One region of the Paenibacillus sp. KS-LC4 genome, then DNA from elsewhere that is predicted to be linked to it. Evidence: riboswitches for the same ligand, from Rfam matches in the RefSeq annotation. Region 1 holds a riboswitch; each other region holds the start of a gene.

Region 1 (7,755 bases):
CCGCCGTCCGCTTCGCGAATCGCCTTGCGAATGGAAATAATCGCGCGCGTCGTATTGAGCCGCTTCGCCTCCTCCATTACATCTGCATCCGATATGTATACGCGCACGTCGCCGCCAAACTTCTCAATGCGCGGCTTGCTTATTCCGACTTGAACCATCTGCACGTCTGCTACGACAGGCTTGCCAGCGCGAATTGCCTTAATGCCTGCCTGAACTGCATCCTTATGGAACATCATGCTGCGTCCCAGCTCAAAATCGGCGGAGGCGTGAATGACGCGCTGAACGACAGCATATTGCTCCTCGGTGAAGGGGTGCTCCCCCAGCTCCTCGGTAATCATTTCAAAGCTGCGGCTTTCAATTTCCTGCGGCTGTACAGTAAGCGGTTTAAAATCAGTCAAAAAATCCATGCTTTAAGCTCAGCTCCTTCAATGTATGATGCAATGCATATTTATTTCAACATTTCCTTTAATGTATCACTAATTTCGTCAAAGCGCGAAAAAACATGCCCATAGGCAAGCTTAGGGCGCCCAATAATAATCGTCTCAATTCCCATTTCAAGGGCGGCTTCCAGCTTCTCATCCACAGAGCCGACCTTGCCGCTCTCCTTCGTAATCATCAGCGTCACGCCGAATTGCTCGTAAAGAGCGCGGTTGAGCGCTTTGGAAAATGGCCCTTGCATCGCAACGATGTGCTTTTGCGGCAGACCAAGCGCCTCGCATTTCTCCATATTGTCGAGGCGCGGCAGCATGCGGGCGATGAGCGTAACGTTAGGCAGGCCTAACAGACGCTCGGTAAACACCTGGAGCGTTTTGCTGCCGGTTGTCAGCATCACGACGCCGCCTTTGGCAGCCGCTAGCTCGGCTGCTTCGGCATAATCATCCGCATACTGGATTAGCGGCTGTCCGTCAAAGGTCAAGCTCTCGCGCTCGTATCGAATATACGGCACCGATGCTTGCTCAGCCGCCGCCATCGCATTGCGATGCGCTTCTTCCGCAAAGGGATGGCTGGCATCTACGACAGCCTGTACCTGATTTTCCTTCAGGTAAGCGGCCATCTCACCCTCGGTAAGCCGTCCCACTCGCACGTCAAGTCCAGCTTCCTTCAAGCTGCCTGCAGCACTGTCGGTCACGACAGAGGTCAGCACGTTATAGCCATGGGCTTTTATTTGCACGGCGAGTTCCCTCGCATCGCTCGTTCCACATAGCATAAAAATCATCACTTAACCCTCCCCAACAAGCGTTGTCGCCTTGGATGGAGTATCATTTTTCGGAGCAGCTTCCTTGGCATCAGCTGCAAGCTCGCCAATTTCAAGATGCTTGTGGTCGTGATCATGGTCATGGTCATGGTGCTCATGAGGATGCTCATGCGTGTGACCTTCATGATGATGATGGTCATGATCATGCGTGTGGCACTCATGATTGTGGTCATGATGCTCATGTTCGTGATCATGATCGTGATGATGATGGTGGTCGTGATCATGGTCATGGTGGTGGTGATGATCATGATCCTTCATCGCCTGCAGGCGGAACTGGCACATATCGCAGTTCATCTTCACTTCGTCCTGAAGCGCTTCTGCGGCGCGATCCTTCAAAATTTCTTTAAGCAGCGGATGGAAGCCAAAATATTCAGCAAGCACAAATTCCGTATCCGGATAAGCAGACGTATATTGCTCCATCGCTGCTTCCATCCTTTTAATGAGAACGCCGGTAAATAGGAAATAAGGCAGGATAATTACTTTGCGCGCGCCCAGCTTGAGGCAACGCTCTACACCTTCATCCATCAAAGGAGCTGTTACGCCAATAAAGGCTGTTTCCACCCATTTCACTTTAAGGCGTTCCCAGAATAAGCGAGCAATCTTGAACAGCTCGCTGTTCGCATCGGCATCGCTGCTGCCCCGACCGACGATCAAAATAGCCGTATCTGCGAGCTCGCTTTCCTCTGCTGCAACAGCTTCTCCAAGGCGAGAGGTCAAAATTTCCAGCACTTGATCATGAACGCCAATCGGCCGCCCATAAATAATATTTATAGCTGGGTAACGAAGCTTGGCCTCATCAATCGCCGCAGGCATATGAAGCTTGGCATGCCCTGCCGAAAATAATGTAATTGGAATAACTGCGATCCGCGTCGCCCCTTTTGATACGCAAATATCGAAGCCCTGCTTCATCGTCGGCGTTACAAATTCCAGAAAGCAAAGCTCTACCAAATCCGCATTCAGTGTTGGCGCTACAGAGGCCACAAACTCGCGCACCTCTTCATTGCCTCTCTCATCCCGGCTTCCGTGCCCTACAAATAAAACCGCATCCATCTTCCTTCATCTCCCTTGCTGTCGTTAGTCTCCGCACAGTGCGTCTTCGATATGAAAAACAGGCAGCTCCTGATAACGATAGCCCTCTATTTGTCCCATTCGTTTGAAAAATTTATGAAAGCGCTCATTCGGATGTCCCTCCGATTTGTAAAGCGCAATAATGCGTTCAATCAGAGGTACGATTTCCTCAGCTGCAATGCCCTCGGCAACTGGCTGCGCCGCATGCGCATTGCGGCCGACGGTTTTGCCGCCGAGAAACAAATCGAATTTGCCACGGCGATATACGATGCCGATGTCCTCGTTGACTGCACCGTAACAAGCCATGCCGCAGCCATTAAACCCAATGCGCAGCTCCTTCGGCATGGCCATACCGCCGATCTTCTCTTGCAGCTCATCGGCATAAGGCACCGACTCCGCCTTCTCCAGATTGCAAAAATCACAAGCCTTCAGTTGCAAAACATCACCAATCGGCGCCAGACTGAGGCCATCCGCACGCAGCTTTGCCGTAACGCTGTCTGGATCAGACGTCGGAATCCGCACAAGCAGATGATGATGCGGCGTATATTCAATCGAGCCCTTCTCGCCAACCGCCTGTGCCAGTGCCACCAGCTGCTGGGGAGTAAAATTCTTCGTCGCTACACCCGGGCTTACAGCGAATTCCAAGACCGATTGCTGCGTAAATACAGGCAATGGGCTAGCAGCTTCCGCATAAGAAGCATTAGGCTCTATACCTTTACTGCGATCATTAAGCAGCAACGCCTCCATCGCCAAATGAAGCGGCGAGACAGCTGGCATCGCGGCTGACTCCACCCTCGATGAAGCAGCTTTATCAATCGGAGCTGGAGCAGCCTTCACCGAAGCGACTTGCGGCGCTATAGCGACAGCAACCCCTCCGCCTTGCCCAATTTCATTTCTCGGCTGGTCTGGTACCGCTATTTGGGGTTCTTCCCGCTCCACCAAAGGTTCCATCGCATTATATTCACCCTCAAGATAGTCTCCATCACCTGAAAGCTCCGGCATGCCTGCCGTATGAAGCGCCCATGGCTCGTTCTTCTCTTGCAGACGCTGGTGCGGCTTCAACGGCTGCGCACCCTCTCCCAGCGTATATTTGCGCTGATAGCCTCGCGGCGTAATCATTAGCCCATCATAATTAACCGTCGTAGAGTTGCCAATAACGACCGTTGTCAGCATACCGATATCATGGTCAAGCATTCGGGCAAGCGTTGTAACAACAATGTCTTCACGGTCACGGTACGCGCTTTTCACAATGCCGACTGGCGTCTCTGGCGAGCGATATTTGAGCAAAATACGCTGCGTCTCCACAATTTGCCGCGTTCTTCTTCCGCTGCGCGGATTGTAAAGCGCAATGACGAAATCCGCTTGTCCAGCCGCCTCTACCCTGCGCGCAATGAGCTCCCAAGGCGTCAAATGATCGCTTAGGCTGATCGTACAGGCGTCATGCATAATCGGTGCGCCTAGCAGGGACGCTGTCGAGTTTATCGCCGAAATGCCGGGAATGACTTCAACCTCTACCCCGCCGTTACGCTTCCAGCCCTTCTCAATCAGCACCTCATATACGAGTCCTGCCATACCGTACACGCCCGCATCGCCGCTTGATATGACGGCTACCTTCTTGCCATTCTCCGCCTGGCGAACCGCTTCTTGTGCCCGGCTGACCTCCTCCGTCATTCCCGTACGCACAATCGCTTGATCGCTGATTAGCTCGCGAATCAAGTCCACGTACGTGTTATAGCCAATGACGATATCGCTCTCCTGAATCGCTTCACGGGCGCGCTTCGTAATATGCTCAAAGCTTCCTGGGCCGAAGCCGATAATTAACAGCTTGCCGACGCCTGCTTCACTCATTGATGCCAACTCCTTTATATGTAGCCATTTACAATTTGTACTCAACAAAAAAAGCATCTCTAACGCAATGTGTTAGAAATGCTTGAAAAGACCAATGTCCTTATTAAACGCAGACAGCGAAGGGCCATCCAATCTCTAACACCTTCCTAATATCCACGTAGGTTTACAGTGTCGTTGAAATAAGCAGGTCTCCTGGCTCGAAGCGTTAATGCGCTTCATACAGTGGCGGGTCCGCGCCGGTCTCTCACCGACTTCCCTATTAAGTCAACTTGGGCGCCCATTGCGCCTGCTGACACTTATTCCCTTCCTATTAAATTGTAATTTTAATGATAACATTAGATTGTATGATCGACAAGTGCGTTTATGCCAGCTGCCATGACGCAAACAGAGCTAACGCCAGCGAGGACAGCATGTCCAAGCTAGCGTTAGCTTTATTTTTCTCAATATAGGCATTTATAAGTTTTGCACTTGCAACTGGGCTTATATTTCTCCCTCGAAACGATAGCTTTGCCGCCAAAGATCGGCTACAGCCCTTCATCACCGTTTATTTCTTCTCAAGCGTATCCCAAGCGGCCTTCACGAGGGAATCGAACAGCTCGTCATTCTCTTCCAGCTCATCCTCAACAGCTAAAAGATCCTCTTCCTTGCCTGATTCATTCAGGAAAAACAAGCCATAGCCCCATTCTGTCGCCTTGCGGCTGTGGAGCGTGATTTCGTATTGATTCGTCTGCCCCTCTACTTCAAAATGTACCTTGCCTACGAATCCAGATTCCTTGGAGTTCGTCATGCTCGCATGCAAAATGTTAACTTTCATCTTCCATTCTTCCTCTCTTTACCGTTACGATACCAGCTGCTGAAGTTGATTTACTTGGTTGAGCAGCTCGTTGATTTTGTTAATCGTGTTTGGAATTTCCGTCGCGTCAACCAATGCCTTGCCGTCTTCGATTTGCTTCAGCACCCCATCAATGCTTTCCTGCAGCTTCAAATTATAATCGACCACAGTTTGATGGATGTCCTTGGCAAAGTCAGGCGCCTGCAGCTCGCCAAACTGCTTGATAGATTCCTGCACAGCTACCAGTTGTTCCTTATAATCAGCACGTGCACTCGCGTCGTTTACGGCTTGCTCCGCAAGCTGCGTCGCCTGCTCGCTAAAGCTTGTCAGCGTCTGCATGTACGAAGCCGCCCCCGTCACATAATCGGCCGAGCTCGATACGGAATTGACCGCCTGCTTGGCATCCTCGAATAACGAGCAGCCTCCTAATAATAACATTCCGATGATTAAAAGTATGCTTTTTCCTGAACGAATGGTCATGTTTTATCTCTTCCTTTCCGCTTGTATGGCACAGGGCATTATTTATACGGCATAGGCGTCCAAACGGTTGCATTTCTCCTTATTGAAAAGCTTGTCCATCATTTAGGTGGGTTATAAGATCAAAGGAGACAAAAACAGCCCGAACATTACGTGGATTTCATTTATACCATCCTCTTGTCGACCGACATTTCACACCTATCTGTCAGCTCCTTGTATGACAAAAAGGAGCCGCCACGAGGCAAGCTCCTTCACTATCGTTATACAGATGATTCTATGAATGAGTATTTTGATTCATTTTGAATGGATTAGTTTGCTTGATTTAATTGATAAAATCCACAAATTGCAGGAACCTTTTCAGTATAACCGCTGCCTGCGCCCTCGTTACATTCTTTCTCGGGGCAAAGCGGCCGTCATCCATTCCTTTCATAATGCCGTCTTCCAATGCTCGGACTACCGCAGCTTGCGCCCATGAAGAAATGGAGTCTCGATCGGTGAAAGCATCCAAATAACCTCCCTTTTGCCCATCGCTACCAGTTCCATGGTTGATGAAGGTTAAGGCACTAGCAATGACAACGGCCATTTGCTCGCGGGTAATTGGTTCGTTTGGCGCAAAGCGGCCGGCACCGGTGCCGCTAACCAGTCCGCTAGCCACTGCCGCATTTACTGCAGATGCATACCATGCGGATGCAGGGACATCCGCAAAACGATTACCGCCCTCGCTCCCTTTCACGGATAGCCCTAGCGCACGAACGAGTAAGGCGGAAAATTCCGCTCGTGTAATGGTTCCCTCTGAGTCAAAACGGTCGGCCGCTACGCCGTTCACCAGCAGCTTGGACGCCAGATGCTCTACATCCGCTTTCGCCCAGTGTCCAGTTAAATCAGCGAATGTTCGGGCTTGCACATTTACGACTGTGTACAAGCTGTTATGCGGCACGTTCAGAATCGCTTCGTTAGTGCCGTCTGGACCGTTTTCCATTTTTGCCGGAACAAAAACGACAGTTCTGTTTTCCGGAATATACTGAACGGCAACTAGGTTACGATTTGTGTTCTCTCCGTCCAACTTAATGGTCCGGAGCGAGTACGCTCCACCAAAGTCATGCACCTCCAACATTTGCCCGTTTGCTTCGACCAGCACCTTGTAGTCAATGACGTCGGCGAAAACAGAGAAACCTTGGGAAACGCCGATCCGATTGATCTCTTGTCGAATTTGCTCGCCTCCCAGCTCCTGTATGATGTTTACGGTCAAACTCGATACTTCCGCGTCGAGACGCTCCGCCAAGCCGGTCAGATTAATCGCGCTTAACCGCAATTGGTAGCTAGAATCGTTCAATCTCACCTCAACAATTGTATTAGGATTAGCTTTGACCATATCCACGATCCAGTCAGCTTGAAGCTGCGCCTGTACCGCTTGCTTCCGATTGTCGATTGTAATTCTGACGATCGGTTCCAGCGCATTTTTCAGGAGTACAAGCACTTGCTCCCTCGCCCGTTCGGGGAGGATGACTTGCTCGATCACCGTGCCGTCCGAACGCTTGACTTGTTTGATGTCGGATGGATCGACTGGAATTGTAATCCCGCCACTCGGCTCTAACTTCACAGTCGTCCCCGATGTGACCGGTCGATTGCTATTATCCGACGAAGACGGGGTTGATATCCCAGTAACAGTGATGGTTTTCACTGCTTCATTTCCTGCTTCGTCTAGGGCATAAACGGTATAGTCGCCGTTGGCATTAATGGTGAATTCAGATGTGGCCAAAATATCGGTTCCTTTCGTTCCGCGGGCAAATTCAACTTTGCTAACACTTCCAGGCAGCCAACGTAGCTGCGTCAGCACATTTCCCGCAGCTTCTCCGAACACGTTTGCAATCACGCTAATCGCTTTACGTTCTGATCCATTCGGTGCAACCGTCAGGGCAACTTCGGGCGGTATGGCTACGATACGTATTCCGCTCGCGTCCGGTGCTACGTAAGTTAGCAAAGCCGGTCGACCGCTGGAGGTGCGAACGATGCTTGCACCGTCTGGTAGCTCCAATGATGCAGCAACTTTAATTCCATCAATATCCGCGAGCCCAGCAGGAACTTCGAATTCAAAAGTAAGTTTTGTCAATGCCTCACCGCGCGCTCCTATATATGAGGCATATACCGTCTGGGCGACGGAATCGTCTCCAATGCTGATTGGAACGACCGGTGTACCTATGACGGTTACTTCATATCCGTAAAATACCGTAAAGCGAAGCGTGTCGCTCGTTCCGTACAAATCATTGGCCGATGC
Region 2 (7,755 bases), 960 kb from region 1:
CGGCATGCCTGCGATGGTATCACCTGCCCAAACAGGCGGTTACGGTCAATGGGAGCAGCCAACGATGGTTAGCCCTGCGAGCCAGGGAGGAGGCTATAATCCATGTCCTCCAGGCATGTATCCGATAGGAGGTATCGGCGCCGGTGGCTACGGTTATGGCGGAATGGTATCGCCGGCAGAAACGCAGAGCTATGGTTATGGCGGGATGGTATCACCTGCGGAGACGCAAGGTTACGGCGGAATGGTGTCACCAGCAGAAACACAGGGCTACAGTTATAGTGGAGCCGTATCGCCAGCAAGCACGCAAGGTTATGGCGGAATGGTATCGCCAGCAGAAACGCAGGGCTACGGCTATGGTGGAGCCGTATCGCCAGCAAGCATGCAAGGCTACGGCGGAATGGTGTCGCCGACAGAAACGCAGGGCTACGGCTATGGTGGAGCCGTATCGCCAACAAGCACGCAAGGTTATGGCGGAATGGTATCGCCAGCAGAAACGCAGGGCTACGGCTATGGTGGAGCCGTATCGCCAACAAGCACGCAAGGTTATGGCGGAATGGTATCGCCAGCAGAAACGCAGGGCTACGGCTATGGTGGAGCCGTATCACCAGCAAGCACGCAAGGCTACGGAGGAATGGTATCGCCGACAGAAATGCAGGGCTACGGTTATAGCGGAGCCGTATCGCCAGCAAGCACGCAAGGCTACGGAGGAATGGTGTCGCCGACAGAAACGCAGGGCTACGGCTATGGCGGAGCTGTATCGCCAATTGGCAATAACTGCAATGGCTACCCTGTTTCAGCGTTCCCGCCGTATGGATATTATCCTATGCAAACCGCTGGAGTTGAGACACAAAAGCCATGCAATTGCGGCTGCAAGGATAAGCGCGAAGAAGCTGAGGAAGTAAAAGAGGTAACGACAATCAATGTGAAAAACGGCAAAAACAATACGCAGCGCAAATCCAATAAAAAAGCGGTTATTCGCACCGTAGCTCCTCGCTCGAGAACGAGCAAGCAAAACAGCAGCCCTTGGATTAGCCGTTAAAAAACGTAGCGAGTGAGTTTCCTTGTTAAAGCTTTTAACGGCAGACAAATAATAAGACCACTATCCAACAAGCTGTCTTCGGTAACGAGCCGAAGACAGCTTGTTTCATTTATTTGTTTCATTTATTTAATTCATTTATTTATTTAATACTGTTATTAATTCTGCTATATATAATCATGTTCATGAAGCAGATGCTATAATCAAGTCATTAGAAAGCTCGAACCAAGCAAATGGCGGCATTCTATTTGAACAACTGACAGAAGCTTCATAGACTTGGAGGTTAGCATGGTTGCAATGAATAATAGAAGCCATGCAGTCACCATAAACGGTATGGCTTCTATTAACGCTCCTCCAACTGTTCTACAACCTCCCGCAGTAAAACCATTTCCGTCTCCTTTAATTTTTGCAATTGCTCCACTTGCTTGTACAAAGCCTCCGGGCTTCGAGTAAGCCAATATTTTAAAATGGAATTTCTTACAGCAAGCACATCCGCTTCCAGCTTTCTCCATCTGTTCAAAATTTGATTATCATCAAGCAAATGCTTGTTATTAATCATGTAGTCTAATCGCATAGTCATACATTTCTTGTGGTCATAAAGCAGGTGAAACGATCGAATATCAAATACAACCTCCTCTTGAGCCAAATATTTCAAATAATCGGAGGCTTTGTCGTATACATTAATGCCGAAGGTCAGCCCAGGTGTGCCTAAAGCTTCGTTGTAATATTCATCCGTATGCGCCCTGGATAAGAGATAGGCTTTCATCGTATTTTTCACGTATTTTAGAGAAAAGGTATAGTTGTTATTTTCGAGAGGCTTCAATAAATAAAGATGCTGTTTAAAATCATGGGCTTCAATTTCCAATAAATGAAACGCTCTGCTAAAAGCCTCGTAATCACAGGTGATATTCGTTGAATATTTGCCGTTGGCATTATTGTCGCAGAAATACAGCTTTTTATTGACATCATCATACCCATTTATCATGACTTCATGCGGGGATTTCAAAGAAAATTCATATTCTTTTATATAAAAACGTTCGATCATAACGATCACATAGTAGCCGCCGTCAATGGATGCTTTAATAAAATCAAACAGGTCATTATTCAAAATAGTCGAGCTTGTCCTGTCTATCGCTAACCGCTGAAATTCAATAAAAGGGCAGTCATAAAATTCAACCATTTTATCTCTATAATAACCATTATAAAAAAAGGTGTATAATTGGTTTGGATCGGGAATGTCGAATAAATTAATATAATTATTTATAAACCACATTTTTTTTGAATCTACGCGAGATATAATCGAATAAAAATCACTGTAAAACCAATAGGAATCAATAATTTGCTTTACTTCGACTGGAAGGATTTTCACCGGCAATGTGATCATTCCTTTTCTATTTGATTGAGTATCTATTGAACTGACTTAATAAATAAGCTCATCATGTGTGAAGTGTTTTCAATATATCATTACTGGAAAAGATATGAAAGTAATATATTGAGCATATTTTTTTGCTGGTTTAAGGCGCTGGGGCGTATACATGATGGTGGACAAAGCTTATGTAAATCAATATGTTGACAGATCAGCGCTTCCTGCCTAAGATAAATAGTGGATTACGGATAAGACAGGCTGATTCGCCTGCAAAACTTCATAATTGAATGAAAATAGGTGCGGTACGACGGCAAGGACATTTACGCCTTCGTTCGCTTAAAAGGGAAGTTCGGTTAAAGGCCGACACGGACCCGCCACTGTATAGGGCAGCAGCTCATCAACTCATCAACTCATTAAGCTGCGCTCCCCTCACAAATGAACCACTGGCTGAAAAGCTCCTTTTCGTCGCAGGATGAATCGCAGATGCTCACCTTAGCTGGGAAGGGAAGAGAGGGAGGCCCCAAGTCAGGAGACCTGCCTGTTTTAACATCACTGTTTGACCTACGGTGCTTAGGGAGGTGGTTGGTTATGCCCATTTATTGCAAAATGTCTAACGATTATTTGCTGCTCCAAGGCGAGCAGACGCAAATAAGGCTTAGTTATTTATCATAAAAAGCATTTCTGACTGCTTTCTTAAGGGTCGGGAATGCTTTTTTTTGGAATATTTTAGGAAAGGATATGATTCTTCTATCCTTTCTCTATATTTCTACGTGAACGTTAGCTTTGCCGCTACAGGACGGCTTTCGGCCGATTACGCTTACTTAAAGGGGAGACAAAAGAAAAATGAATAACACGAAGAAGCCATTTCGCTTGTCACTTGGAATGATGATTACTTGCTTGATGCTGGTGCTTGCAGGATGCAGCACGAATGCTGCCGGGGAGAGCAACACTTCTGCCGCAAATGCTACGGCACTACCAACGGAAAATGATAGCAAAACTCTGACAATAGCGTACACATGGAACCCAGCAGGCGTTGATCCGCATGGCGATGACAGCTGGGACGTCATGCGCTCTGGCGCAGGGGAAACGCTTATTAAATTGAATGAGCAGCTGCAGCCGGTTGCTTGGCTTGCGAAGGAGTGGAAGCAGGAGGATGCCAACACGTGGACACTCAAGCTGGAGCGCAATGTAACGTTTCATGACGGCAAAAAGATGGATGCAGAAAGCGTGAAGGCTTCCCTGCTTCGTTCCACTCAAAATAGCCATTTGGCGAAGGATTTATTGCTGGTGAAGGATATTGAAGTCGTTGCACCGGATGAGCTGAAAATAATAACAACACAGCCGAACTCAGCTATCATTTCCAGCTTGGCTGATCCAAGCACGATTATTCTTGATGTGGACAGCATGAAGAAAGCAGGCAGCTACCCGGCCATGACGGGAGCCTTCAAAATCAAGCAGTTTACGAAGGACGTATCGCTTGTTGTTGAGCGTTATGATGGTTATTGGGGACAAGCGGCGAAGCTTAAGGAAGTGACAATGAAGTTTGTGACCGATGGCAATACCCGACTGATGGCGCTGCAAGCTGGAGAAGTAGAGGTCGCTACGGACATTCCGATTGACAGCATTGAGCTGGTAGAGAAGGACAGCAAGCTGGAGGTGCTGTCTGCGCCATCGGTTCGTACACATATGGTATTATTTAATATGAATTCCGCTTTGTTTAAAGAAAAGGCAAACCGTGAGGTTGTAGACCAAGCCATTCCACGCGAGGCCATTATTGAATCGGTTATGCGCGGCTACGGCACGAAAGCGAAAAGTCCGTTCCCGGAAATTTTGCCATTTGGCAAAGTAGCGGAGCAAGCAGCAGGGGGAACGACAGAGCAATTGCTGAGCGCTGACGGCTGGCAGAAAAATGCTGCTGGCATGTGGGAGAAGGAAGGCAAGCCATTCGAGGCGACGCTCCTTACGTTCCCGCACCGCCCTGAGCTGTCCGTTATGGCAGAGATTATTCAGAATCAACTGCTTAATGAAGGCATTACCGTGAAAATTCGCAAGGTTGAAAATATTGATGCTGAGCTTGCGAAGTCCGATTGGGATCTTGCTATGTACAGCATGCTGACGGCACATACGGGCGATCCGCAATATTTCTTGAACATTTTCTATCAATCAGCCAGCGAATCGAATATAAGCCACTATGTATCGAAACCGCTTGAAACGGTTATTAACAAGCTGAACGAATCATCAGATACAGCTGCACGCAATGCGCTCGCGATAGAAGCTCAGGGCATTATTAATGAGGATTTGCCGCAGTCGTTTATCGTACACCCTGACAATGTATTTGGCGTGAAAAAAGGGGTAAAGGGCTTTATTCCGCATCCGATCGAATATTATTATGTGACAGCCGATGTTGATATCACCTAAGTAAAGGGTGTACCTGAGTATGCTTCGTTTTTGGCTCGAACGCGCCATGCAAATGCTGCTTGTCATTTTTTGCGTAGCGACGCTGACCTTCATTTTAATGAGGGTGTCTCCGGGCGATCCGGCGAGAATTTTACTGACCACGCACAATATCCCGGCTTCTCAGGAGGCGATTGACGCACTGCGGGAGGAAATGGGACTGACAGACTCCTTATGGAGCCAATATATACGCTGGCTTGGCGATGTATTTACATGGCAGTGGGGGACGTCTTATATGTCCAAGGAGCCGGTTGCTGGCGAACTGCTTAAAAGGCTGCCCGCTACACTGGAGCTGGCCTCGGCTGGCGCATTTGTCATGCTGCTGGCAACCTGCCTCATCGGCCTCGTCACCGCCATTTTTTCAACAGGGCTGCTTGATCGGATGGGCCGATTAATGGCTCTGCTTGGCGCCTCGATCCCCTCCTTTTGGCTCGGTTTTTTATTGATTTATTTTTTCTCGGTCCGGCTCGGCTGGCTGCCTTCCATGGGACGCGGCAGTATTGCTCACCTCTTAATGCCGGCGGTTACGCTAGGGCTTGGACTTGGTGCGGTATATGCCCGGGTTTTGCGGACGAACATGCTTGAGATGAACAGTCAGAACTTCGTCAAGGCCTCGCGAGCGCGAGGCTTGTCCAAGGGAAGGATTTTAATCTTCCAAGTGTTTAAGCATGCGTTTTTGCCGATTTTGTCGATGCTGGGGACAAGCTTTGCATTTATGCTGGGGGGGAATGTGATCGTCGAGACGATCTTTTCTTGGCCCGGGTTAGGCAAATATATAATAGAAGCGATAACGGCGCGGGATTATCCGGTCATTCAAGGTTATGTGGTATTCACCTCCTTCTTGTTTGTCGCGATCCATTTGGCGGTAGAAGCTTTATATGTGCGCTTGGACCCGCGGCTGCGGGCAAGCTAGGAGGAACCTTTTTTATGCCGACCCTATTTCAGAAAAAGAATACAAGCCTGCTGCTTGGCATCGGCCTATTTGCAGTTATCGTCCTGCTGGGCTTGCTTGCCCCATGGCTCGCCCCTCACGACCCGCTACAGGTTCATTTATCCAATCGGCTTCTGTCGCCGAGCGGCGAATACCCCTTCGGCACCGATCATTTGGGACGCTGCATTTTATCTCGTATATTGTACGGCATTCGGACGACGGTTTCGATTGCTTTTGTTATTTTGGGCTTGAGCTTATGTATTAGCTTGCCGATTGGGCTGTTGACCGGCTATTTTGGCGGGAGAACCGATCATTTTTTCATGCGGCTGATGGACGGTACGCTCGCGTTTCCCGATTTTGTGCTGACGATTGCGATTGTAGGCATTCTCGGACCCGGGTTCACGAATATGATTCTGGCGATTGTTATTGTGAGGTGGGCCAATTATGTCCGGCTTATCCGCGGGCTTGTGCTTAAGGTGAGCAAGGAGGATTATTTGATTACAGCCCGCATGTCCGGCAATTCGCATTTGCGAATTATGCGCCGTTATATTTTGCCGCAAATCGCAGCGCCAATTGCTGTATTTAGTACGCTGGACATAGGCAAAATCGTGCTGCTCATCGCCGGTTTATCGTTCCTCGGCTTAGGCGTGCAGCCGCCGACTCCTGAATGGGGCGTCATGCTGCATGATGCTACACGTTATTTTCAGCTTGCGCCGCATGTCATGATTTTTCCGGGGCTTGCGATCGTAAGCTTCGTATTGGCTTGCCAATTAATTGGCGACCGTTTTAAAGAGCGGCATGCTCACGTTCCGAAAGAGGTGTAAGATGGCGGAGAATCGTACCGACATAATGGACAGCGCAGGCTTTAACGATACCCCGCTGCTCCGCGTTCAAAATATGGAAATTTCCCGGCAGCAGGCTGGAAAATGGTGCCCTATCGTGAAGCATTTTTCCTTGGAGCTTCATGCTGGTGAAATGGCTGCGCTTGTAGGACCAAGCGGCTGTGGCAAAAGCATGACGGCCCATGCGCTTGTAGGGCTGCTGGAAACCGAACTGCGCCTGACAGGCGGGCAAATTTTGTACGGGGGAGAGGATATTTCCCGTTATGATGAGCGGCGCTTGCAGCAGCTTCGCCGAGAGGAGATCGCCTTGCTCATTCAGCATTCGCTTAGCGGACTTGATCCGATCCGCACGGTACGGAGGCAGATGGTCGAGACGCTGAGGCTGAAGGCGAGGCACTCGCGTAAAGAAATGGAATCGTATTTATATATGCTGCTGGAGCGTATGGGCTTTGCGGAGCCGAAGCTGATATTGGACGCATACCCTTTTGAGCTAAGCGGAGGCATGCGCCAAAGGGTGCTGCTTGCGATGATGCTGAGCACGGAGCCGAAGCTGTTGATTGCCGATGAGCCGACGACGGCGCTGGATGCGCTCAATCGCGACCGGGTATTAGCTTTGCTAAAGCAGCTGCAAGCGGATTTTGGCCTGACGGTGCTGCTCATTTCGCATGACGAGCAAAGCGTCCACAAATTTGCGGATCGCGTCATTACGATGCAGTCCGGAGGGATAACCTCAGCCCAAGCGGGGGGAAGCGCCCTATGATTGTGCTGGAATTGCGTCAAGTGGCCAAGTTCTACCCGCTGCGGCTGCTGAGAAGGCGAGGCGGGCTCAAGGCGAGGGACGGCAAGGCGTCCGTTCAAGCTGTGAAGCAGGTAAATCTTGCGCTGCACCTTGGTGAAACGCTTGGGCTTGTTGGAGAAAGCGGCAGCGGAAAAAGCACATTGGCCAGACTCATTATGAAGCTTGAAACGCTGAGCTCTGGACAGATTTTGCTTGGCGGTCAGTCCATTCATGAACCTCATATGAAGGAGCTGCACCTATACAAAAGGGTACAGCTTGTGTTGCAAGATTCCGCAACCTCACTGCATCCCCGAATGCTCGTGAAGGAAGTGCTTGCGGAGCCGATGC
Region 3 (7,755 bases), 1.6 Mb from region 1:
CCTGTTGCATACAGCACAACCTTGGAGTGAAACGACAGCTTGCGCGTTTTGGGATAATCCCACATTTCCGCCAGAACGATAAAGCCGATCCCGCCGAGAAAAATAAGCGCAATGACGATCACATTAATGATTGGGTCGTTGACATGATTGACAAAGCTGCTGAACGGACCGTTCATCGGGCCCATAATATCAAATCCAGCATTGGTGAACATCGACACGCTATGAAAAATACCGAAGTATAGCGCCTTGCCAAAGGGCATTTCCGTTGACCAGCGCAGTGCGAGAACGAGAGCGCCTACCCCTTCGATTGCAAAAGCATAAATGAGCACGCGCCGAATGAAGCGGACGATCCCCTCCAGCGAGGATTGATTCATTGACTCCTGCAGCAGCAGCCGCTCGCGCAGCGATATTCGTTTGCGCAATGCAAGGGCGAACAGCGTAGACATCGTCATAAAGCCAAGCCCGCCAATTTGCATAAGTACGAGAATAACGAGCTCGCCAAAGGTCGAATAGTGGATGCCGGTATCGACGACGACAAGCCCCGTTACGCAAACAGCGGAGGTGGCTGTGAACAATGCGTCAATGAGCGGCGTTGCGTGATGGTTTGCCGAGGCATAAGGCAGGGAAAGCAATAGAGTACCAACCGCAATAATCGCGAGAAAGCCGAGCGTAAGAATTTGCGGCGGAGTCATTTTTAGAAAAATAGTTCGTAGTCTGAGCACACAGTTAATCCCCTTTATAGGTAACGAAACAATGGTGTAGTTGAAAAACGAGCTTGTGCTGCCGAGGGCAGGCACAGCCGTTTGCGCTTGAAATATAAGGATGCATAAGTATTGTTATTATTATAATGCTTATATTTCTACGCGAAACGAGCTGTTGTTGTCATTAACCGACAACGCCGTTTGCGCTTGAAATATAAGACTAATAAGTTTTATTCTTATTAATGCTTATATTTCTACGCGAAACGAGCTGTTGTTGTCATTAACCGACAACGCCGTTTGCGCTTGAAATATAAGACTAATAAGTTTTATTCTTATTTAATACTTATATTTCTACGCGAAACGAGCTTGTGCTGCCGAGGGCAGGCACAGCCGTTTGCGCTTGCCACCTCATTATCTGGTATAATAGGCCAATATGCAACAGGAGGCGCTGGGGCGCCGCGATTAGGGAGGACAATAATGAAATCAAGATATATAGCAGGCATTTCGCTTGCCGTTATGGGGGCAGGCTTTATTACGACGAGATGGTGGCTGCCAGACAACGCCTGGACGCATTTGCTGGAAAGCGGCTTCGAAGCAGGTCTGGTTGGCGGGATCGCCGACTGGTTTGCTGTGACCGCGCTGTTCCGCCATCCGATGGGCATTCCTATTCCGCATACGTCCTTGCTGCTCAAAAACCGGGCGAAAATCGTTAACTCGCTCATTAGCGCGATGGAAAATGAACTGCTGAATAAAGACAGCATTACCCGCAAGCTGTCGGGCTTTAAGCTGTTCGCTGGTGCGGCATCGGCAGCGACCAAGCTGATTGGCAAGCGCAGGTTCAGAATGGCGGCTGTCGATTTTGCCCAGTCGGCTGTTGAGCGATTGCCTTTGGAGCGTATTAGCAGCGTGCTGCATAGCTTTTTGGCGGATTATGTGAAAAAGCAGGATTTTACGCCAATCGTACGCAAGCTGGCGGATCGTTTCGTCCATGAGCGCTGGGATGAACGGGCGCTGGATTATGGCCTTGAGCATGTAGGCCACTGGATTCGCAAGCGTGAAACCGAGGAAATGCTCGGCAAGCTCGCTTTTAAGAAGCTGGAGGAGCTTAAGGTCGGCGGCTTCATGGGGTTTGCGCTGCAAGCCTTCGTCGGCTTTATGAACGAGGAAAAGCTCGGCGGCTTGATTCAGAACATGCTGCTCTCTACGATGCAGGAGCTTTCTTATCCTGGGAGCCCGCATCGGCAGAAGCTGCTGCTTGAGGTAAGAGCCCAGGCGGAGAAGCTTGCCGATAACGAAGAGCTCATGCTCAAGCTGAAGCAGCTAATTGAACAGGGTGCGGACAGCGTAGAAACGGAACGCTTCATCCATCTGCGTCTGGAGGAGCTGCGGCAGCTTGTGCTGGATAAGCTGGAGGAGCAGCATCGCAGCGGTGGGCGCGCAATCGTACAGGGATACCGTTTTGCAACGGATTATTTGAACGGCAAACAAGAGATGCTAGCCAATTGGGAAAACGGCATTCGCGGCTATCTCGTGCGACTTATTGAGAATAATCATTACCGCATCGGTGCGCTTGTTCGGGATAATCTCGAACGGATGGATGACAAGGCGCTCGTCTCGATGCTGGAGGAAAAGGTCGGCAACGATTTGCAGTGGATTCGCGTCAACGGCGCATTATGCGGCTTTGTCGTAGGCGTCATTTTGTCCTTTTTCTAATAGCAATTTCGGCCATTTACATTTATAGGGGACAGCCTGAATCTTTTGTGATAAGATCAAACTACAAAATGACCAATGAATGATAAAGAGGATTGACATGGAACGAGGTGCCTTTGCGCACGTCAAAGGGTAACAGGGAATCGGGTGCAAATCCCGAGCGGTCCCGCCACTGTAATCAGGGAGTTTTCCTTCACCAGCAGGAGTCACTTGGCCATGCTTAAGGGCAGCCGGGGAAGACGAAGGAAAATGATGATCTGCTAGCCAGGAGACCTACCTCGTTCCAGCACCACAGTGCCTTCGCGGAAAGGATAGGTGTACGAACGAAAGCGATTGCTACCAGTCTGTTTGCTGGCGCAACCGTCTATTTCTGCGTACACATGACCGTTTTCCCGGCGAAGGGGAGGCGGTCTTTTTTATTATTCAATATATAGAGAACGGATAGGAGGTTTCCATCCTTACTCTATATTTCTCGGTCTGAACCGCTCCGGATCGCCAGAGGATGGCATTCGGCCGTTTCACCTTGCAAGCTTTACAGAACAATGGGGAGGGTAATGAAACAAATGGTCAAGTTAAAAAGAAAGACGGCAGCAAGCACCGCTTTGCTGATTATCGGCTTCACGCTTTTTTTATTGGTGAATGAGCCGCAAGCTACTTATGCGATGCACATTATGGAAGGATTTTTGCCTGTAGGCTGGGCGATTTTTTGGTGGGTAGCCTTTATACCTTTTTTCATCTTAGGTGTACGTGCTATTCGGAAGATTACCAAGGAAGCGCCAGAGCTTAAGCTGATGCTGGGCTTGGCAGCTGCCTTTACCTTCGTGCTGTCCGCGCTGAAAATTCCTTCCGTTACAGGAAGCAGCTCGCATCCGACGGGAACGGGGCTTGGAACAGTCATGTTCGGGCCGCTGCCCATGAGCGTATTGGGTTCAATGGTATTGCTGTTTCAAGCGGTGCTGCTGGCGCATGGGGGGTTGACGACGCTTGGGGCGAATGCTTTTTCAATGGCGGTTGCAGGTCCTGCTGCGGGCTATGCGATCTATCGGCTGCTGATGCGCTCAGGCAGCAAGCAAGGCCTGGCGATTTTCTCGGCGGCTGCTGTTGCCGATCTGGCAACTTATATCGTCACTTCCATTCAGCTCGCAGTTGCTTTTCCGGCTGTCGAAGGCGGCATTATCGCGTCCTTTATGAAATTTGGCGGTATTTTTGCGATTACCCAAATTCCACTTGCTGTTAGTGAAGGCTTGCTGACGGTATTGATTTGGAACTGGCTGCAATCTTTTAATACGGACGAGCTGTCTATTTTGAAGCGGAGAATGAAAGGGGAACGCGTATAATGAGCCGCAGTGCCAAAAATATTTGGATTTTAGCCATTGTTATTTTACTTGCCGTTGCGCCATTAATCTTCATTAATGCCGAGTTCGGCGGCGCGGATGGGGCAGCGGAGGAAATGATCCAGACGATTGCGCCCCATTATGAGCCATGGGCGTCTCCGCTGACAGAGGTGCCGGGAGAAACAGAAAGCATGCTGTTCGCGCTGCAAGCTGCGATAGGCGCTGGCATTATCGGCTATGTGATTGGCCTATTTAAAGGGAAGTCGGAGAAAACAAAGCAGCAATGATGAAATGGCTGGATACGATTTCTTATTCCAATCGGCTGCGGGATTTATCCGCCTTTTGGAAATGCGGACTTGCAGCCCTGCTGCTGCTGCTTGCCTATCTTGCTCATCCGATCGTGCAGCTGGCTATTTTTGGATGGCTTATGCTGTGGACGGTTGGCTATGCAAGGGTGCCCGCCAAGCTTTATATGGTGATGCTTTTCTCCTCTTGCCTGCTGTTCGTTCTCAGCTTACCAGCGCTGCTTATTGAATTCACTAGCAGCGGTAACAGCGGCAGCGCAGCAGGAGGGCTGGCAGCTGAGAATACAGGCTGGGTGCTCGCTTCATGGGAGCCGATCAGTCTGTATGTGCCGGAGGCATCCTTAGGGATGGCCGGACATATTTTCACGCGTATTCTTGCTTGCTTGGCTTGCCTGTTTTTCATCACCCTGACGACCCCGTTTCCCGAGCTGCTGCAGGTGCTGAAGCGGTTGAAAATGCCGCAAATTGTACTGGAGCTCATGATCATTATGTATCGCTTCATCTTTCTGCTGCTGGATACGGCGGGCGCTATGCTGATCGCACAGCGCGCGCGCGGCGGCCAAAACAGCTTCAAGGGCAAGCTGCAAGGTACGGCAGCTATTGCCGTGAGGCTGTTCGTCAAGACGATGCATCGCTATAAGGGGCTATCGAACGGACTGATGGCGAGAGGCTTCACGAATGAGATCCGCCTTGCGCCTGCTGCAAAGCGGACGGTTCGCCTCCGATATTGGGCGGAAGCTGGGCTGGGCTTAACCCTTTTACTGGCAGTAGAGCTATGGCTTCGGAATGGAGGTGAATAAGCTGGCAGGCAACGATCAGGCATCAACAATCATGGAAATGAATAGTGTAAGCTATACTTACCCCGGAACGGACAAGGCCGCTTTAAACGAGCTAAAGCTGCGCATTCCTGCGAACAAGAAGATAGCGTTGTGCGGGCATAATGGCTCGGGAAAGTCGACGCTTTTTTTGCAGCTTATTGGCATTAATCGTCCGCAATCCGGTTTTGTCAGCTGGCGCGGCGAGCCGCTTTCTTACAAGCCCAGAGAGCTTGCCAGCTTGAGACGGCGTGTTGGTCTTGTTTTTCAGGACCCAGAGCATCAGCTCATCCTGAATACCGCTTATGAGGATATTTCCTATGGGCTGCGCAATGCGGGGCTTCATGAAGAGGAAATAAACAGGCGTACGGGGCGTATCGTCCAGCAGCTGAACTTGCAGGAGCTGGCGCATAAGCCGCTGCATCATCTCAGCCTTGGACAAAAGAAGCGCGTCGCTCTTGCCGGCGTGTTGGCGCTTGAGCCGGAGCTGGTGCTGCTTGATGAGCCGGCTGCTTATCTCGATCCGATATCGGAGCAGCGGCTGGTAGCTGAGCTTGATCGTATTCATGCCAGCGGCATAACGCCGATTATGGCAACGCATGACATGAATATGGCCTATGCTTGGGCGGACTGGATTTTTATTATGCATGAGGGCTGCTGTATATTGGAGGGGACGCCTGAGACTGTATTTGGTGAAGGAGAGCGTCTCAGAAGCCTTGGGCTCACGCTGCCAATGGTGCTGGAAGCCTGGGAAGCATTGCCGTTTGAGCTGCGAGGAGAACAGCAGGCGCCGCGCACGCTCGCACAATTTAAAGAAGCTGTAAAATCTAACAGATATTAAAAAAGCTCCGCTTGCGCTAATTGGCGAATGCGGAGCTTTTGCTTTGTTTTGAAGCGGGGTTGGTCAAGCCGGGGGAGCGGGGACAAGGCAGGCAGGAAAACAGGCTAATATAGATAGGTCATGCCATGCTGCCTGCTGTAGCCGCTCATCTAAATGGTCTCTGCCGCGGGATTCATCAGGCAATAGCCAATGCCCCATACCGTCTGAAGCAGGGAGGCAGATTCGGGGTGGACGCGGCTCAGCTTCTCTCTAATCCGCTTCACGTGGGTATCAATCGTTCGGTAATCGCCGAGTGATTGGTAGCCCCAAATGCGCCGCATCAAATCCTCGCGGGAAATGGGCTGATTAATGTTGGCTGCCATGAACCGGAGCAGCTCATATTCACGGAACGTCAGCTTCACCTTGCTGTTTCCCGCAATCACTTGCCGCGAATCATAATCGAACACGAGTCCTGGCAGCGTGAGATCGGGCGTCTGCTTGCGCTGCAAGGCGCGATAAGCAAACTCCGAGGTGCGGCGAATGATCGCTTTAATGCGGTACATCAGCTCGCGCGGGCTGAATGGCTTAACGACATAATCGTCGGAGCCCGCTTGGAAGCCGTCGAGCAGGTCATCCTCTTCTCCGCGGGCGGAAAGCATAATGACGGGTGTCGATTTTTTCTTCTTGAGCTCGCGGCAAAATTCAAGCCCGTCCATCCCTGGCAAATTACGATCCAGCAAAATCATTGAATAGTTGTATTGCATCGCCTTGAACAAGCCATTGATGCCATCCGAGGCTTCTTCAACGATCCAGCCTTCTTTTTTCAAAAATAGCTTGAGCAGCTTGCGGATATGCTCCTCATCATCCACAATCAGAATGCTATATGGCTGCTGAAATGCCATGGCTCCACACCTCATCTTTATGTTTATATTCACAATTGATAACAATTATCATTATCATTACATGCAGCCCCCATTGTTGTCAACTAAAAAACCTCCGTTTCTTGCCGCATTAGCCGAAGGACAGCCGCGAAAATGACACAATTGCTTATGAGTGCCGATACAGTCCAACAACTGCTCCCAATCGTCGTCTGGCTATTCCCTTTCGAGCAGACAGGGAGCAGAGTATAATGGTGAAATGCAGGCTATGGATGAAGGAGAGAGCTAGGTGACCCCCTTATTAACCTTGGATAACGTATCGAAATATAGAAAACCTCCCGAATGGATTTTTGAGGGGATTACAGCACAGGTGCAGGCCGGGGAACGTATTGCGCTGCTAGGCGCATCCGGACAGGGCAAAAGCACGCTGCTGCGAATCGTGTCGCTGCTTGGTGAGCTGGATGCAGGAACGCTATTGCTGAAGGGACGGACAAGCAGCGAGTGGAAGCCCGAGCAGTGGCGGCGCATCGTGTGTTACGTTGCTCAGACGCCGAGCATGCTGCCGGGATCGGTCGAGCATAACTTGCGAGCGGTAAGCGAGCTGCAAGGGAAGCCGTTCGATGAAGCGCTGGCGAGGCGGTGTATGGAAGGCGTTGGCCTTGAGCATATCGAATGGAGCAAAGAGGCGGAAAGCTTGTCTGGCGGAGAAAAACAACGGACAGCCCTTGCGCGGGCATTAGTGCTTCGTTCCCCGCTGCTGCTGCTGGATGAGACGACTTCATCGCTTGATCCGAAGAGCAAGCGGCAGGTAGAGCAGTTTCTACGCGAATGGTGCTCGAAGGAAGGCGCGGCATTCATCTGGATTACTCATGATCTAGAGCAGGCACGGCAAATAAGCGAGCGTATCTGGTTTATGGCGGAGGGCAGGCTGCTGGAGCAAAGCGCTACGGAAGCTTTTTTCACAAATCCCGGATCGGAGCAGGGGCGCAGCTTTTTAGAAAGTCAGCATGCGCGGGAGCAAGGAGAGGACCCCCATGAATAATATTGCGCTCGCCTGTACGCTAGTATTTGTTGCCATTACGACATTTATCTCAATGAAGCAAAAGCTGGGCCTGGAGAAGGAGATTATTACCGGTACGATTCGCTCCGCTGTGCAGCTGCTGTTTATCGGTTTTTTGCTGCATTTTATTTT

The links. A riboswitch is a leader RNA that binds a small molecule or an ion and turns the genes downstream of it on or off. The one in region 1 is predicted to bind cobalamin.
Region 2: another riboswitch for cobalamin. It lies ahead of V5J77_RS08185 (ABC transporter substrate-binding protein); the one in region 1 lies ahead of cobJ (precorrin-3B C(17)-methyltransferase).
Region 3: another riboswitch for cobalamin. It lies ahead of V5J77_RS18985 (energy-coupling factor ABC transporter permease); the one in region 1 lies ahead of cobJ (precorrin-3B C(17)-methyltransferase).

The regions. Positions count from the first base shown of each region.
Region 1 is NZ_CP145905.1:2,859,456-2,867,210, reverse strand. Features, by position in the region: gene V5J77_RS12355 (precorrin-8X methylmutase) at 1-407, opposite strand, end outside; gene cobK (precorrin-6A reductase) at 449-1,216, opposite strand; gene V5J77_RS12345 (sirohydrochlorin chelatase) at 1,220-2,305, opposite strand; gene cobJ (precorrin-3B C(17)-methyltransferase) at 2,330-4,171, opposite strand; cobalamin riboswitch at 4,336-4,486, opposite strand; gene V5J77_RS12335 (hypothetical protein) at 4,716-4,985, opposite strand; gene V5J77_RS12330 (DUF6376 family protein) at 5,010-5,483, opposite strand; gene V5J77_RS12325 (leucine-rich repeat protein) at 5,803-7,755, opposite strand, start outside.
Region 2 is NZ_CP145905.1:1,899,001-1,906,755, forward strand. Features, by position in the region: gene V5J77_RS08175 (LysM peptidoglycan-binding domain-containing protein) at 1-1,039, shown strand, start outside; gene V5J77_RS08180 (hypothetical protein) at 1,380-2,411, opposite strand; cobalamin riboswitch at 2,681-2,959, shown strand; gene V5J77_RS08185 (ABC transporter substrate-binding protein) at 3,246-4,820, shown strand; gene nikB (nickel ABC transporter permease) at 4,840-5,769, shown strand; gene nikC (nickel transporter permease) at 5,784-6,611, shown strand; gene V5J77_RS08200 (ABC transporter ATP-binding protein) at 6,613-7,389, shown strand; gene V5J77_RS08205 (dipeptide/oligopeptide/nickel ABC transporter ATP-binding protein) at 7,386-7,755, shown strand, end outside.
Region 3 is NZ_CP145905.1:4,497,661-4,505,415, reverse strand. Features, by position in the region: gene V5J77_RS18995 (TrkH family potassium uptake protein) at 1-692, opposite strand, end outside; gene V5J77_RS18990 (DUF445 domain-containing protein) at 1,179-2,414, shown strand; cobalamin riboswitch at 2,503-2,707, shown strand; gene V5J77_RS18985 (energy-coupling factor ABC transporter permease) at 2,975-3,748, shown strand; gene V5J77_RS18980 (energy-coupling factor ABC transporter substrate-binding protein) at 3,748-4,032, shown strand; gene cbiQ (cobalt ECF transporter T component CbiQ) at 4,029-4,850, shown strand; gene V5J77_RS18970 (ABC transporter ATP-binding protein) at 4,837-5,706, shown strand; gene V5J77_RS18965 (response regulator transcription factor) at 5,856-6,587, opposite strand; gene V5J77_RS18960 (ATP-binding cassette domain-containing protein) at 6,853-7,605, shown strand; gene fetB (iron export ABC transporter permease subunit FetB) at 7,598-7,755, shown strand, end outside.